One region of the Microbacterium sp. NPDC003461 genome, then DNA from elsewhere that is predicted to be linked to it. Evidence: predicted binding sites of a transcription regulator. Region 1 holds the regulator's gene; the other holds the start of a gene.
What was found. The regulator LexA, encoded in region 1, represses DNA repair genes until DNA is damaged. The targets are predictions, from matches to a motif close to TCGAACANNTGTTCGA.

Region 1 (7,726 bases):
TCGACGAGCTGCGTCGCGTCGTCGAGGACGCGCTGCCGCTGCCCGAGGTCGAGCTGCGCGCCGTCGTGCCGTACAGCCGCGGCGAGCTCGTCTCGGCCATCCACGAGACCGGCCAGCTCCTCGAGCGCCGCCACGAGACCGAGGGCACGTTCGTCCACGCGCGCGTCAACGCCCGCCTCGCGGCGGAGCTGGAGCCCTACACGCTCTGACCCCACCCCCGCCGAACCCGCGCTCGTCCGCCGAGCCCGCGCTCGATGCGGCGCGGGCTCGCCGATCGAGGGCGGGTTCGGCGGGGTGTCGTCAGTCCAGCTCGAGCGGCGGGGTGTCCGGGGTGGTGAAGCCGAGCACCTCGCCGAGGAACGCCAGCTCCGCCTCGAAGGCGCGCTGCAGCGTGTCGGCGCGGCGGAAGCCGTGCGACTCGCCCTCGAACAGCAGGTACGCGTGCGGCACGCCGTTGGCCGCGAGCGCGTCGCGCAGCGCCTCCGACTGGCTCGGCGGCACGACGGGATCGTCCGCGCCCTGCAGGATCAGCAGGGGCGTGCGCAGCGTCTCGGGGCGCGACAGCGGCGACCGCGAGACGTACACCTCCTCCGCCTCGGGCAGGGGCCCGACGAGCCCGTCGAGGTAGCGCGCCTCGAAGTCGTGCGTGTCGGCCACCAGCCGGCGCAGATCCGCCACGCCGTAGCGGCTGATGCCCGCGGCGAACGCATCGGTGTCGGCGACCGCGCACAGCACCGTCCAGCCGCCCGCCGATCCGCCCTTGATCGCGATCCGGTCCGCGTCCGCGAGCCCCGCCTCCGCGAGCCCGCGCGCCGCGGCCGCCGTGTCCTGCACGTCGACGACGCCCCAGCCGCCGCGCAGCCGCTCGCGATAGGCCCTGCCGTAGCCCGTGGACCCGCCGTAGTTCACGTCGAGCACGCCGATGCCGCGGCTCGTGAAGTACGCCATGACGATCGAGAGCGTGCCCGAGACGTGGGTGGTGGGACCGCCGTGCACCAGCACGAGGTAGGGCGGCAGCTCGCCCTCGGGTGCGTCGAACTCGGGGCTCGTCGGCGGGTAGTCGAACGCGTGCACGGGACCGTTCGGACCGGGGCAGGTGATGGCGCGCGAGACCGGCAGCCAGGCGGGGTCGAGGTCGCCGACGGGCACGCCGCCCCGCACCGGCTCGATCGTGTGCGCGTCGACGTCGAGCAGCCACAGGCCGCCCGGCACGCGCGCGCCGGCGCCGGTCAGCAGCACGCGCTGGCCCCGCACGTCGCGCACGAGCACGCCGCCCGTGAGGGGCGTGTCGAGGGCGTCCTCGGCGCCGCACGTGGGATCGATCACGACGAGCTGATCCGATCCGTTCGTCTGCACCGCGAGGATCCGGCCGTCGGTCGTGGTCGCGTACCAGCGCGCGCCGAGGTTCCACAGGGGCCCGCCCGTGTCGGCGTCGACCGTCATGATCGGCTCGGGCCCGACCGCCGACAGGCCGTCGACGCGCGCCCAGTGCAGGTTCCAGCGCGCATCCTGCCCCGGGTGCGGGATGTCGGCGAGGAACATCAGCTCGTCGTCGCCCGTCCACTCGGGCTGCAGCGCCGAGACGGTGCCCGCCGCGGTGCGCCCGCCGGCGATCACCACGTGCTCGGTCACGCGGCCGCGCTCGTCGAGGCGGCCGACGCGCAGCTCGGCGGCGTCCCACGGCATGTCGGGATGGTCCCACGCGATCCACGCGATCCGATCGCCGCGCGGGGCCGGATAGGCGAGGAAGTCGCTGCCCGCCACGACGCTCGCGACGGCGGCCGCGTCGTGCGCGGCCGACCCGTCGAGGGGGATGCGCACGATGTCGCGCGCGGGCACCGGGGCGCCGGTGCGCGTCTCGCGCACGGCCCACAGCGCGCCCTCGGCGAGGGTGAGGTCGCCGAAGCACATGCCGCCGTCCGCCGGGGTGAGCGGCTCGGGATCCGTGCCCGGCGCGAACCTGTAGACGCGCTGGTCGGCGTGCTCGACGAAGTAGGCGACGCCGTCGTCGCCGGCGGTCCACGCACCGCCGCCGTACTCGTGCACGCGGGAGCGCACGCTCCAGGGGGCGGGCAGCAGCACCTCGGGCTCGCGGCCGGCCTCGCCGCGCATCAGGGCCGTGCGGCCGCGCTCGGCCGGCAGGCCCTCGCTCCACCAGACCTCGTCGCCCACGAAGCGCGCGCCGTCCACGCGCAGCGATCCGCCGGCCACGTCGGCCGCGGTGATCGGCGATCGCCACGTGCCGTAGGGCGCGATCGTGCGGGCGGGGGCGGTCGCTTCGGAGGCCATGCCACCCACCGTAGGCGAGACGGCGGCGGGCCGCAGGGCGCCCGCCGGTGCGGATCAGACGGCGCGCAGCACGGCGACGACCTTGCCCAGCACGGTCGCCTCGTCGCCGAGGATCGGCTCGAACGCCGAGTTGCGCGGCAGCAGCCACGTGTGGCCGTCGCGCTGGCGGAAGGCCTTCACGGTGGCTTCGCCGTCGAGCATCGCCGCGACGATGTCGCCGTTCTCGGCGTTGTTCTGCGCGCGCACGACCACCCAGTCGCCGTGGCAGATCGCGGCGTCGATCATCGAGTCGCCGTTGACCTTGAGCATGAACAGCTCGCCCTTGCCCACGAGCTGGCGGGGCAGGGGGAAGATCTCCTCGACCTGCTGCTCCGCCGTGATCGGCACGCCCGCGGCGATGTTCCCGACGAGCGGCACCATCGCCGCGTCGCCGACGGCGGGCGCCGTGTCGGCCGGGTTCTCGCCCGACAGACCGGGCAGGTCGATGAGCACCTCCATGGCGCGCGTCTTGCCGGGGTCGCGGCGCAGGTAGCCGCTGAGCTCGAGCTGGCCGAGCTGGTGCGTCACGCTCGAGAGCGACTTCAGCCCGACGGCGTCGCCGATCTCGCGCATGCTCGGCGGGTAGCCGTGGCGCTGGATCGAGCGCTGGATGACCTCGAGGATGGCCATCTGCTTCTCGCTGAGGTTCCGGCGACGCCGCGTGCGGGGCTTGTCGTCGGTGCCGGCGATGTCGGCCGCGGCGTCGCTCATCTGTGCTCCTCGTTCGGATGTCGGAGGTCCGTGATTACGTGACCCTCGACCTCGAAGGTAGCCGATTCGTCGGGGTCTTCGGGAGATTTGTTCGAGCGTGTCCCGGCGGATCCGATGTCGGATGTCGGAGATAGCGTTGACATGTTCGAACCGTCGAACGTATATTCGGTACAGAGCTTCGCATCCGGCCTCCCGGCCGAGCGTCGGATGCGAAGCCGCCCAGACAGAAGGAGCACGACATGAGCACCGCCATCCTCACGGCAGCGGCAGCCCCCTCCGCGCCCCGCACCCGGCTGCGCCTCACGGTGCGCGGCCGCCGCGTGCTGGCGGCGCTGGCGGCCGCCCCGGTCGTCGCGGGTCTCGCGGCGGCCGTGCTCGGCGGCGGCGCGGCCCTGGCATCGGGCGAGGCGGGCGCCGACGCCTCGGCGTTCCACCTCGTCACGGTCACCGCGGGCGATTCGCTGTGGAGCATCGCGCAGGACGTGGCGCCCGGTCACGACCCGCGCGACGTGGTGTACGAGCTGAAGCGGCTCAACAACCTCGCCGGCGGGCTCGTGAGCCCCGGCCAGCAGATCGCGGTTCCCGCGGGCTACGCCGACTGAGCGGGGGCCGGGGCGGCATCGTCGTCCTCGCGATGACGGGCACGGCGATCGTCCGGCATCGAGGGGCCGCTCGGATCTAACATGGAGGGCGTGACCTCCGACCCGGCGAATACCTCGATCGCTCCCGCGATCACCCTCGACGACCTGCCGCTCCGCGCCGACCTGCGCGGGCAGACGCCCTACGGGGCGCCGCAGATGGCGGTTCCGGTCGCGCTGAACGTCAACGAGAACACGCATCCGGTGCCCGACGATGTCGCCGACGACATCGCCGACGCCGTCTCGCGCGCCCTGCGCGACGTGAACCGCTACCCCGACCGCGAGTTCACCCAGCTGCGCGAGGGATTCGCCGACTACCTCGGCCACGGACTCGTGCCCGAGCAGCTCTGGGCGGCCAACGGCTCGAACGAGGTGCTCCAGCAGGCGCTGCAGGCCTTCGGCGGGCCGGGGCGCTCGGCCTTCGGCTTCGCACCCACCTACTCGATGTATGGGCTGCTGGCCCGCGGCGTCGGCTCCGACTGGGTGACGGGCGAGCGCGGCCCGCGCTTCGAGATCGATCCCGAGGACGCGGCCCGTCAGGTCGCCGACGCGCGGCCCGACGTCGTCTTCCTCTGCGCGCCCAACAACCCCACGGGCACGCCGCTGTCGCTCGACGTCGTCGAGGCGGTCTACGACGCCACCGACGGGATCGTCATCGTCGACGAGGCGTACCGCGAGTTCGCGCCGCGCGAGGAGCCGTCGGCCCTGAGCCTGCTGGAGGGGCGCCCGCGCCTGGCCGTCTCGCGCACCATGAGCAAGGCGTTCGCCTTCGCCGGCGCGCGCGTCGGCTACCTCGCCGCCGATCCCGCCTTCATCGACGCGCTGCGTCTCGTCCGGCTGCCCTACCACCTGTCCGCCCTCACGCAGGCGGCGGCCTCCGCGGCCCTGCGCCACGCCGACACGATGCTGCGCACGGTCGACGAGATCGTCGAGCAGCGCGACCGCATGTCGGCCACGCTCGAGGCGCTCGGCTACACCGTCTACCCGTCGTGGGCGAACTTCGTCCTGTTCGGCGGGGTGACCGATCCCTCGCGCACCTGGTCGGCGCTGCGCGACCGCGGCATCCTCGTGCGCGACATCGGCATCCCCGGCCACCTGCGCGTCACGGCGGGCACGGAGGACGAGACGACGGCGTTCCTCGAGGCGCTCGCGGAGATCGGCAACTGAGCCGGGATCCCGCCCCGCGCAATAGACTCGAGGGTATGACCGCAGCCCGCACCGCCCGCCGCAGCCGCTCGACGAGCGAGTCGTCCGTCGAGCTCGAACTGGACCTCGACGGCACCGGCGCGAGCAGCATCGACACGAGCGTGCCGTTCTTCGACCACATGCTCACGGCGTTCGCGAAGCACTCGCTGACCGACCTCACGGTGAAGGCGAGCGGCGACACGCACATCGACGCGCACCACACCGCCGAGGACGTCGCGATCGTGCTGGGGCAGGCGATCCGCGAGGCGCTCGGCGACAAGTCGGGCATCTCGCGCTACGGCGACGCGCTCGTGCCGCTCGACGAGGCGCTCGCGCAGGCCGTCGTCGACATCTCCGGGCGGCCCTACCTCGTCCACACCGGCGAGCCGGCCGGATTCGAGCAGCACCTCATCGGCGGGCACTTCACGGGATCGCTCGTGCGCCACACCTTCGAGGCGATCGCGTTCAACGCCGGCCTCACCGTGCACGTGCGCGTGCTGGGCGGCCGCGACCCGCATCACATCGCCGAGGCGGAGTTCAAGGCGCTCGCGCGCGCGTTCCGCCAGGCCAAGGCCCTCGACCCGCTCGTGACGGGCGTGCCGTCCACGAAGGGCGCGCTGTGACCGACGCGGCTTCCGCCGGCCAGGAGCGGCCGCTCGTCGCGGTCCTGGACTACGGATCGGGCAACGTCCACTCCGCCGTCAAGGCCCTGCAGGCGGCCGGCGCCGACGCGCGCCTGACGAACGACCGCGGGCTCGTGCGCGATGCCGACGGCCTGCTCGTGCCCGGCGTGGGCGCGTTCCGCGCCGTCATGGAGCAGTTGAACGCCATCCGCGGCGGCGAGCTGATCGAGCGCCGGCTGGCGGGCGGCCGGCCCGTCATGGGCATCTGCGTGGGCATGCAGATCCTCTTCGAGCGCGGGATCGAGCGCGGCGCCGACACCGAGGGCCTCGGGGAGTGGCCCGGCGTCGTCCGCGAGCTCGATGCGCCCGTCGTTCCCCACATGGGCTGGAACACCGTCGAGGCGCCCGAGAGCTCCGTGCTGTTCCGCGGCATCGGCGAGGAGCGGTTCTACTTCGTGCACTCGTACGCCGCGCAGGAGTGGACGCTCGACGTGCAGCCCCCGTTCCCCGAGCCCGCCGTCACGTGGGCCGCGCACGGCGGGCGGTTCATCGCCGCCGTCGAGAACGGCCCGCTCTCGGCCACCCAGTTCCACCCCGAGAAGTCGGGCGAGGCCGGCATCCGCCTGCTCGCGAACTGGGTCGGATCGCTGCGCGGCTGATCCCGCGCGCGGTCCCGATCCGCGCCCTCCCCGGGCATCCGCGCCGGAGTTCGCGCTCGATTGGATCGATCGGCCCGGCGCGCGTACCCTCAGACATCGTGCGTTCCGGCGGTAGCGTCCCGCCCGCACAGGGAGATATGAACGATTTCGCGTCCACACCCGGACTGATCCTGCTGCCCGCCGTCGACGTGGCCGGTGGCAAGGCCGTGCGCCTCACCCAGGGCGAGGCCGGAACCGAGACGAGCTACGGCGACCCCATCGAGGCCGCGGAGCAGTGGGCCGCGCAGGGCGCCGAGTGGATCCACCTCGTCGACCTCGACGCCGCCTTCGGGCGCGGCAGCAACACCGCCGTGCTGCGCAAGGTGCTCAAGCACGTCAAGGGCGTCAACATCGAGCTCTCCGGCGGCATCCGCGACGACGCCTCGCTCGAGGCGGCGCTCGAGAGCGGCGCGCACCGCATCAACCTCGGCACGGCCGCGCTCGAGAACCCCGAGTGGACCGCGTCGATCATCGGCCGCTACGGCGAGGCCGTGGCCGTCGGGCTCGACGTGCGCGGGACCACGCTGGCCGCCCGCGGCTGGACGCAGGAGGGCGGGGACCTCTGGGAGGTGCTCGACCGCCTCGAGGACGCCGGCTGCGCGCGCTACGTCGTGACCGACGTGACGAAGGACGGCACCCTCAGGGGCCCGAACCTGGAGCTGCTGCGCGAGGTCGCCTCGCGGACGGACAAGCCCGTCATCGCCTCCGGCGGCGTCTCGAGCCTCGACGACATCGCCGCGCTGCGCGGTCTCGTGCCCGAGGGCGTCGAGGGCGCGATCGTGGGCAAGGCGCTCTACGCCGGCGCGTTCACGCTCGCCGAGGCGCTCGACGTCGCCACCGACTGAGATCGTGCACGACCACGGCGGCGCGCAGGGCGGAACGGGGGATCCGTCGCGCGCCGACTCCGCCGGCGTTCCGTGGGAGGGCCGCACGTTCCGCGCGAACCCGGCCGCCGGGGACGACGGATCGGCCGACCCGCGTCTGTGGGAGGCGCTGACGCGCTTCCGCGACGGCTCGGGCGATCCCGTCGCGGTCGTCGACGCGCTGCGCGAGGCGCGCGTGCTCGTGCCGCTCGTGGCCGAGAAGGGCGACGAGGGCGTAGGCGCGCACGGGCTCGCGGTGGACAAGACGCAGGAGCTGTCGATCGTCACGGTCGCGGCCCCCGACGGCCGCAGCGTGCAGCCGGTCTTCTCGAGCGTCGACACGATGCGCCGGTGGGACGCGAAGGCACGCCCGATCCCCGTCGCCGGCACGCGCGCCGCGCTCGCGGCGGCGGGGGAGCAGACCGACCTCGTCGTGATCGATCCCGCCGCCGACACCGAGTTCGTCGTGCGCCGGCCGGCCGTGTGGGCGATCGCGCAGTCGCAGCCGTGGGAGCCGGCGTGGACGAGCCCCGAGGTCTACCGGGGCCTGCAGGAGTCGATCGGCCAGGAGCTGGCCGTGCTCGACCTCGCCGTCGAGCCGGGCGACCCGGCCGCGCGCCTGCGCGGCCCCGAGCTCGTCGTGCGCCTCACGCTCGTCGAGGGCCTGGAGCGTACCGAGC
Region 2 (7,726 bases), on a different contig from region 1:
GACACCCAGTTCGGATCGGACCCGTCGGTCGGCTCGATGGAGGGCGTCGCGGGCAGCGCGGTGTCCGGCGCCGGGTATGGCGTCTCCTCGCCGTCCTCGCCCACGAAGCTCGTGGCCGCATCGCCCGCGTAGATGACCGAGCGCAGCTCGAGCTGCGCGCTCGCCTCGATCCGGTCGCGCGTCTCGTCGTCGATGCGCCCGGGCATCTGCACGACGATGTTGCGCGCGCCCTGGGTCGTGACCTCGGCCTCGGCGACGCCCGACGCGTCGACGCGCTGGCGGATGATCGACACCGCCTGCTGCATCTGCTCGCCCGACGGGTCCGCGCCCTCGGTCTGCGCCTCGAGCACGATCTGCGTGCCGCCCTGCAGGTCGAGCGCGAGCTCGGGCAGCCAGGACGACTGCTTGAACACGTACACGCCGAGCGCGTTGGCGCCCGCGAGCACGGCGGTCAGGATGAGGAGTCCCGTCAGGGCGCGCCACGCGCGCCGCACAGGGGTCGGTGTCGCCACGTCTCAGCTTCCGTGCGGGGGTTACTTGGCGTCGTCGTCGCCGCGGAGCTTCTCGATGCGCTCCCCGTTGAGCGTGTAGCCGTCGGCGTCCGTGGTCTCCTGCTCGGTGACGTCGTCGTCGGTCGCGACGTCCTCCGCCTCGTCCGCGGCGGTCTCGGCGGCCACCGTCTCGGGCACCAGATCCACCGCCTGCGCGTGCACCTCGGCGATCACGCCGGGGGCGATCTCCACCTTGGCCGGCTGCGTGAGGTCCTCGGCGTCGAACTCGACGAGCGTGCCGAACAGGCCCGAACGCGTCATGACGCGCGCGCCCGGCACCATCTGCGTGCGGCGCTGCTCCTCCAGCTCCTGGCGCTTCTTGGCGTTGCGGCGCGAGCTGATGAACATGAACACGACCATCACGGCCAAGACGACGAGGAGGAGCAGATTCATGTCCATACGGATGCAGCGACCTTTCGGGGGTGGACGCCCGCCGTCGGCGGCGAGAGCGTGAGAGACGCCGAGTCGGGCCGGCGCAAGTCTTCAGCGATTATAGGTCATCGAGGGGAACGGCCCCCGACGCCCCGAGCGGGTGCGCGACGCCCAGATGCGCGTACGCCTCCGGCGTCGCGACCCGCCCGCGCGGCGTGCGGCCCATGAAGCCGATGCGCACGAGGTACGGCTCCACGACGCTCTCGACGGTGTCGGCCTCCTCGCCGACGGCCACGGCGAGCGTGCTCAGCCCGACGGGTCCGCCGCGGAAGCGGCGCACGAGCGCGTCGAGCACGGCGCGGTCGAGCCGGTCGAGGCCGATCGCGTCGACGTCGTACAGCTCCAGGGCGGCGCGCACGTCGCTCAGCTCGGGCGCCGCACCGTGCGCGTGCACGAGCGCGTAGTCGCGCACGCGGCGCAGCAGCCGGTTGGCGATGCGCGGCGTACCGCGCGAGCGCATGGCGATCTCGGCCTGCTGCTCCGGGCCGAGCCGTACCCCGAGCATGGCCGCCGAGCGCTCGACGACGCGCTCCAGCTCCTCGGGCTCGTAGAACTCCAGGTGCGCCGTGAAGCCGAAGCGATCCCGCAGCGGGTTGGGAAGCAGGCCCGAGCGCGTCGTGGCGCCCACGAGCGTGAACGGCGCGAGGTCGAGCGGGATGCTCGTCGCGCCGGCGCCCTTGCCCACCATGATGTCGATCCGGAAGTCCTCCATGGCCAGGTAGAGCATCTCCTCGGCGGAGCGCGCCATGCGGTGGATCTCGTCGATGAAGAGCACCTCGCCGGGCGTGAGGCTTGACAGGAGCGCGGCCAGATCGCCCGCGTGCTGGATCGCCGGGCCGCTCGACATGCGCAGCGGGCGGGCGCTCTCGTGCGCGACGATCATCGCGAGCGTCGTCTTGCCGAGGCCCGGAGGGCCCGCGAGCAGGATGTGGTCGGCGGGGCGATCCTGGATCCGCGCCGCGTCGAGCAGCAGCTGCAGCTGGCCGCGCACCTTGTGCTGGCCCACGAAGTCCGCCAGGCTGGCCGGCCGCAGCGCGCCCTCGATCGCCAGCTCGGTCTCGTCCTGCGGCTGGGGCGAGGCGGCGTCGCGCTCAGACACGGGCACCGCCGTTCGCCGGCCCGAGTGCCGCGAGTGTGAGGCGCAGCAGGGCCTGGACGGAGGCGCGGTCGGCCTCCGAGGCCCCCTCGGCGGCGGCCGCGACGGCCTCGCCGGCCACGCGCTCGGGCCAGCCGAGTCCCGCGAGGGCCTGCGTCACCTGGGCCAGGACGTCTCCGGCCACGCCCTGCGGGGCGGCGGCGGGGGCCGACGGCGGCGCGAGCTTGCCCTGCAGCTGCACGGCGATCAGCTTGGCCGTCTTGGGCCCGATGCCCGACACCTTCCGGAACGGTCGGTCGTCTTCGGCCTGCACGGCCGCCGCGATCCGGTCGATGCTCATGGCCCCCAGCACGCCGAGCGCCGACTTCGGTCCGACGCCGCTCACGCCGAGCAGCGTGCCGAACACGTCGAGCTCGGCACGGGTGGCGAAGCCGAAGAGCGACAGCGCGTCCTCGCGCACGATCAGGTGGGTGTGCAGCGCCAGCTCCTCCCCCGGCCGCGCGCCGCGGGCGACCTCGGGCACCACGGCCACGGAGAAGCCGACCCCGCCGACGTCGAGCACCACCGAGTCGAGGCCGGCGTGCAGGACGTCGCCGCGCAGGAACGAGATCATGCCTCCACCCTACGCATCCGTTCGCACATCCGTTCGAGCCACGCGGATTCCCCGTCCCCCTGCCGCGAGACAGCAACTGCGCGCCGAGACCGCGTCGTTACGCCGCTGTCTCGGCTCCCGATGCTGTCTCGCCGATTCAGCGGCGCGCCGGGGCGCGGCGGGAGCGCCCCTCGGCCTCGGCCCACGCGCGCTGCGCCGGGGTGAGCGCGCCCTCGGGTGCGGCCGCGGGGGCGCCCCGCCACGCGTGGCAGAGCGCGAGCGCGAGGGCGTCGGCCGCATCGGCGGGTTTGGGCAGCTCGTCGAGCCGCAGCACGCGCGCCACCATGTGCTGCACCTGCGCCTTGTCGGCCGAGCCGTAGCCCGTGATGGCGGCCTTGACCTCGCTCGGCGTGTGCGTCGCGGCGGGGATGCCGTGCTCCGCCGCGAGCATGAGCGCCACGCCCGAGGCCTGCGCCGTGCCCATGACGGTCTGCAGGTTGTGCTGCGCGAACACGCGCTCGACCGCGAGCACCTCGGGTCGGTGCGCGGCGAGGGCCTCGCGGATGCCGCGCGCGATCGCGGCAAGCCGCTCCGCCACCGGTGCGTCCGGCGCCGAGCGGATCACGCCGACGTGCACGAGCGTGGCCGAGCGGTCGCGCGCGACGTCGACGATCCCGACGCCGCAGCGCGTCAGCCCCGGATCGATGCCCATGATGCGCCGCGTGCTCACCCCGCCACGCTAAGCGCCCCCTCCCGCGGGCCGGTGAGGCGCGCGGAAGGGAGCGCTGAGTGAGCCTCGGGCGTCAGGCGAACCAGATCTCGAGCTCGCGCGCGGCCGACTCGGGCGAGTCCGAGCCGTGCACGAGGTTCTGCTGCACGGCCACGCCCCAGTCGCGGCCGTAGTCGCCGCGGATCGTGCCGGGTGCGGCGGTGGTGGGATCCGTCGTGCCGGCGAGCGAGCGGAAGCCCTCGATGACGCGGTTGCCGGCGACCCGGATCGCGACGACGGGCCCCGACATCATGAACTCCAGGAGCGGCTCGTAGAACGGCTTGCCCTCGTGCTCGGCGTAGTGCTTCGCGAGGAGCTCGCGGCTGGGCTCGACCAGCCGGATGTCGACGAGGGAGTAGCCCTTCGCCTCGATGCGAGCCAGGATCGCGCCCGTCAGGCCGCGCGCGACGCCGTCGGGCTTGACGAGGACGAGGGTCTCTTCGGTGGCCATGGATGGTCCCTTCGTGTGTTGCGGATCTCGAGTCGGCGACGTCAGCCGTCGGCTCCGGCGCGCTGCGCGCTCACGCGGCTCTCGATGCGCGCCCCACCGATCGTCGCATACGCCCACATCCCGCCGAAGATCAGCGCGATGAGCAGGATCGCCGGCACGAGCAGCGCGCCGAGGGCGACGACCGCCTGCAGCGCCCAGCCGAGGGCGAATCCCCAGTCCCAGCGCAGCAGACCGGAGACGGCGAACATGAGGACCGCGACCACCGATCCGGCGACGATCCCCCACCAGGAGGGCATGCCGTCCGGCATCGCCTGGAGCCCGTGCACGGTGAGGCCGCCGAGGAAGACGACGATCGCCTCGAACACGAGCACGACCTGGCCCAGCTTCTCGGGCAGCGGGCGGTAGCGGAGCGGGCGGCTCATGCGCTCCACCCCGACTTCCAGTCCTCGCTCTCGGCCAGCACGAGCGCCTCGCCCGCGAGCACGACGGATCCGGCGACCACGACGCCGCGCTTGGGTGCCGATGCGGCCCACTCGCGCGCCGCGTCGGCGGCGTCGGCCAGACTCGGGTGGACCGTCACGCGCAGTCCGGCGGCCTCGGCCATGTCGGCGAGGTCGTCCGGTGAGGCCGACCGGTCGGACTCGGGGTTCGTCGCGAACACGTGCGCCGCGACGGGCGCGAGCTGCGCCACGATGCCGGCCGCGTCCTTGTCGGCGAGCACACCGAGCACGACGCCCCACTCCTCGAAGTCGAAGGACTCGCGCAGCGCCTGCGCCAGCGCGGCGGCGCCGTGCGGGTTGTGCGCCGCGTCGACGACGACCGTCGGGTCGATGCCCACCAGCTGCAGGCGCCCGGGAGAGGTGGCCTCCTGCAGCCCCTCCGTGAGCACCTCGTCCGTGATCGCCTGCGAGGCGTCGCCGATCAGCGCCTCCACGGCCGCGATCGCGAGCGCCGCGTTCTCGCCCTGATGGCGACCGAGGATCGGCAGGTACTGCTCGGCGTACTCGCCGGCGAGCCCGCGCACCGTGATGAGCTGGCCGCCCACGGCGAGCTTCTGCTCGGCGAGCGCGAACTCGCGGCCTTCGAGCGCCAGGTTCGCCTCGCGCTCCCCCGCCACCCGGCGCAGCACGGCCTCGGCGGCCGGCACCTGACGCGCCGAGACGACGCGCGCGCCCTGCTTGATGATGCCGGCCTTCACCTCGGCGATCTTCTCGATCGTGCCGCCCAGGCGATCCGCGTGATCCATGTCGATGGGTGTGAACACCGCGACGTCGCCGTCGGCCGTGTTGGTCGAGTCCCACGATCCGCCCATGCCCACCTCGAGCACGAGCACGTCCACGGGAGCGTCGGCGCAGGCGACGAACGCGAGCACGGTGAGCAGCTCGAAGAACGTCAGCGGCTCCTCCCCCGCCTCACGCAGTTCGGCGTCGACCATGCCGACGAAGGGCTCGATCTCGTCCCACGCGTCGGCCACGGCCGCGTCCGCGATCGGCTCGCCGTCGACCTGGATGCGCTCCGTGAAGCGCTCCAGGTGCGGGCTCGTGAACAGGCCCGTGCGCAGCCCGTGCGCGCGCACGAGGCTCTCGATCATCCGCGCCGTCGAGGTCTTGCCGTTCGTGCCCGTGATGTGCACGACGCGGTACGTGCGCTGCGGGTCGTCCAGCAGCTCGAGCACGCGCGCGGTGCGCTCCTTGCGCGGCTGCACCCAGCGCTCGCCCGCCCGCGCGAGCAGCGCCTCGTAGACGGCGTCGGCGCGTTCCCGGTCGTTCATCGCTCTCCGATCTCGGCGGTCTCGACGACCACGCGGGTCACGGCCACCTGGAAGTCGCCGGCGTTGGCATACGTGCCGGCCGGCACGGTCGCGACGTGCTCGGCGTCGCCGCCGAACGCGCCGTCGCGCACCTCCGCCTCGACGGCCAGCGTCTCGCCCGCCACGTCCGCGGCGTCGAACGCCTGCCGCACGGCGGCGGCGTCGTCGGCCGACGCGAACGCCAGCTCGAGGCGGATCCGGTCGCTCACGTCGAAGCCCGCGGCCTTGCGGGTGTCCTGCACGGCGCGGATGATGTCGCGGGCCAGGCCCTCGGCGGCCAGCTCGGGCGTCACCACCGTGTCGAGCAGCACGAGGCCGCCGCCCGGCAGCAGCGCGAGCGCCTCGCCCTCGGGTCGGCCCGTGGTCTCGAGCACGAGCTCGTACTCCCCCTCCTGCAGCTCGATGCCGCCGGCCGTGACCACGCCGTCGCGCTCCGACCAGTCGCCCGACTTCGACGCCGCGATCACCTGCTGCACCTGCTTGCCGATGCGCGGGCCGAGCGCGCGCGCGTTGACCGTGAGGCGGTGCGAGATGCCGTAGGCCGCCGCGGTGTCCTCGCCGAACTCGACGAGCGAGACGCTCTTGACGTTCAGCTCGTCGCGCAGGATGTCCTCGAACTGCGTGAGCTCGGCGGCGCCGGGCACGACGACGGTGAGCCGCGCGAGCGGCAGCCGCACGCGCAGCCCCTCCTTCTTGCGCAGCGCGTTGGCGATGCTCGAGACCTCGCGCACGGCGTCCATCGCGCGGCGGATGTCCGCGGCCGGCGCGAACTCGGCCGCGTCGGGCCAGTCGGTCAGGTGCACGCTGCGCCCGCCGGTGAGTCCCTGCCACACGCGCTCGGACACGAGCGGGATGAGCGGCGCGGCGACCCGGCACAGGGTCTCGAGCACCGTGTAGAGCGTGTCGAACGCCTCCGTGCTCTTCGGATCGTCGGTCACGCCCGTCCAGAACCGGTCGCGCGAGCGGCGGATGTACCAGTTGGTCAGCACCTCGGCGAAGTCGCGGAGGCGGGCGGACGCCGTCGTCGAGTCGAGCTTCTCGAGGTCGTCGGCGACGTCGCGCACGAGGTCGCCGAGCAGCGCGAGGATGTGCCGATCCAGCACGTCCGTCGAGTCGGTGCGGCGCGTCGCCTCGTAGCCGGCGGCGTTCGCGTAGGTCGAGAAGAAGTACCACGAGTTCCACAGCGGCAGCAGGAACTCGCGCACGCCGGCGCGGATCCCCTCCTCCGTGACGATGAGGTTGCCGCCGCGCAGCACGCTCGACGACATGAGGAACCAGCGCATGGCGTCGGAGCCGTCGCGATCGAACACCTCCGACACGTCGGGGTAGTTGCGCAGCGACTTCGACATCTTCTGGCCGTCGTTGCCGAGCACGATGCCGTGGCACGAGACGCCGGTGAACGCGGGGCGGTCGAACAGGGCCGTGGAGAGCACGTGCATGACGTAGAACCAGCCGCGCGTCTGGCCGATGTACTCGACGATGAAGTCGGCCGGCGCGTGCGCGTCGAACCAGTCCTTGTTCTCGAACGGGTAGTGCACCTGCGCGAAGGGCATCGATCCGGAGTCGAACCAGACGTCGAAGACGTCCTCGATCCGGCGCATCGTGCTCCGCCCCGTCGGGTCGTCGGGGTTCGGGCGCGTCAGCTCGTCGATGTACGGGCGGTGCAGGTCGACCTCTCCGCGCTCGTTGCGCGGCAGCCGGCCGAAATCGCGCTCGAGCTCCTCGAGCGAGCCGTACACGTCCACGCGCGGGTGGTTCGGGTCGTCCGACTTCCACACCGGGATGGGCGAGCCCCAGAACCGGTTGCGGCTGATCGACCAGTCGCGCGCGCCCTCGAGCCACTTGCCGAACTGGCCGTGCTTGACGTTCTCGGGCGCCCACGTGATCTGCTCGTTGTTCGCGAGCAGGCGGTCCTTGATGTCGGTGACGCGCACGAACCAGCTCGAGACGGCCTTGTAGATGAGGGGGTTCCGGCAGCGCCAGCAGTGCGGGTAGCTGTGCTCGTAGGACTGCAGGCGCAGCAGC

Region 2: ruvA (Holliday junction branch migration protein RuvA) is a predicted target of LexA. The motif match lies at 2,714-2,729, and genes of this name have one in related genera.

Annotation. Positions count from the first base shown of each region.
Region 1 covers NZ_JBSFPT010000021.1:39,373-47,098, forward strand. The annotation lists gene hflX (GTPase HflX) at 1-209, shown strand, start outside; gene ACWDR7_RS09635 (alpha/beta hydrolase family protein) at 301-2,289, opposite strand; gene lexA (transcriptional repressor LexA) at 2,344-3,039, opposite strand; gene ACWDR7_RS09645 (LysM peptidoglycan-binding domain-containing protein) at 3,279-3,641, shown strand; gene ACWDR7_RS09650 (histidinol-phosphate transaminase) at 3,732-4,844, shown strand; gene hisB (imidazoleglycerol-phosphate dehydratase HisB) at 4,880-5,485, shown strand; gene hisH (imidazole glycerol phosphate synthase subunit HisH) at 5,482-6,144, shown strand; gene priA (bifunctional 1-(5-phosphoribosyl)-5-((5-phosphoribosylamino)methylideneamino)imidazole-4-carboxamide isomerase/phosphoribosylanthranilate isomerase PriA) at 6,282-7,028, shown strand; gene ACWDR7_RS09670 (SseB family protein) at 7,033-7,726, shown strand, end outside.
Region 2 covers NZ_JBSFPT010000002.1:71,960-79,685, forward strand. The annotation lists gene secD (protein translocase subunit SecD) at 1-512, opposite strand, end outside; gene ACWDR7_RS01620 (preprotein translocase subunit YajC) at 534-944, opposite strand; gene ruvB (Holliday junction branch migration DNA helicase RuvB) at 1,042-2,082, opposite strand; gene ruvA (Holliday junction branch migration protein RuvA) at 2,075-2,692, opposite strand; gene ruvC (crossover junction endodeoxyribonuclease RuvC) at 2,829-3,383, opposite strand; gene ndk (nucleoside-diphosphate kinase) at 3,475-3,891, opposite strand; gene ACWDR7_RS01645 (DUF4233 domain-containing protein) at 3,933-4,313, opposite strand; gene ACWDR7_RS01650 (bifunctional folylpolyglutamate synthase/dihydrofolate synthase) at 4,310-5,662, opposite strand; gene ileS (isoleucine--tRNA ligase) at 5,659-7,726, opposite strand, start outside.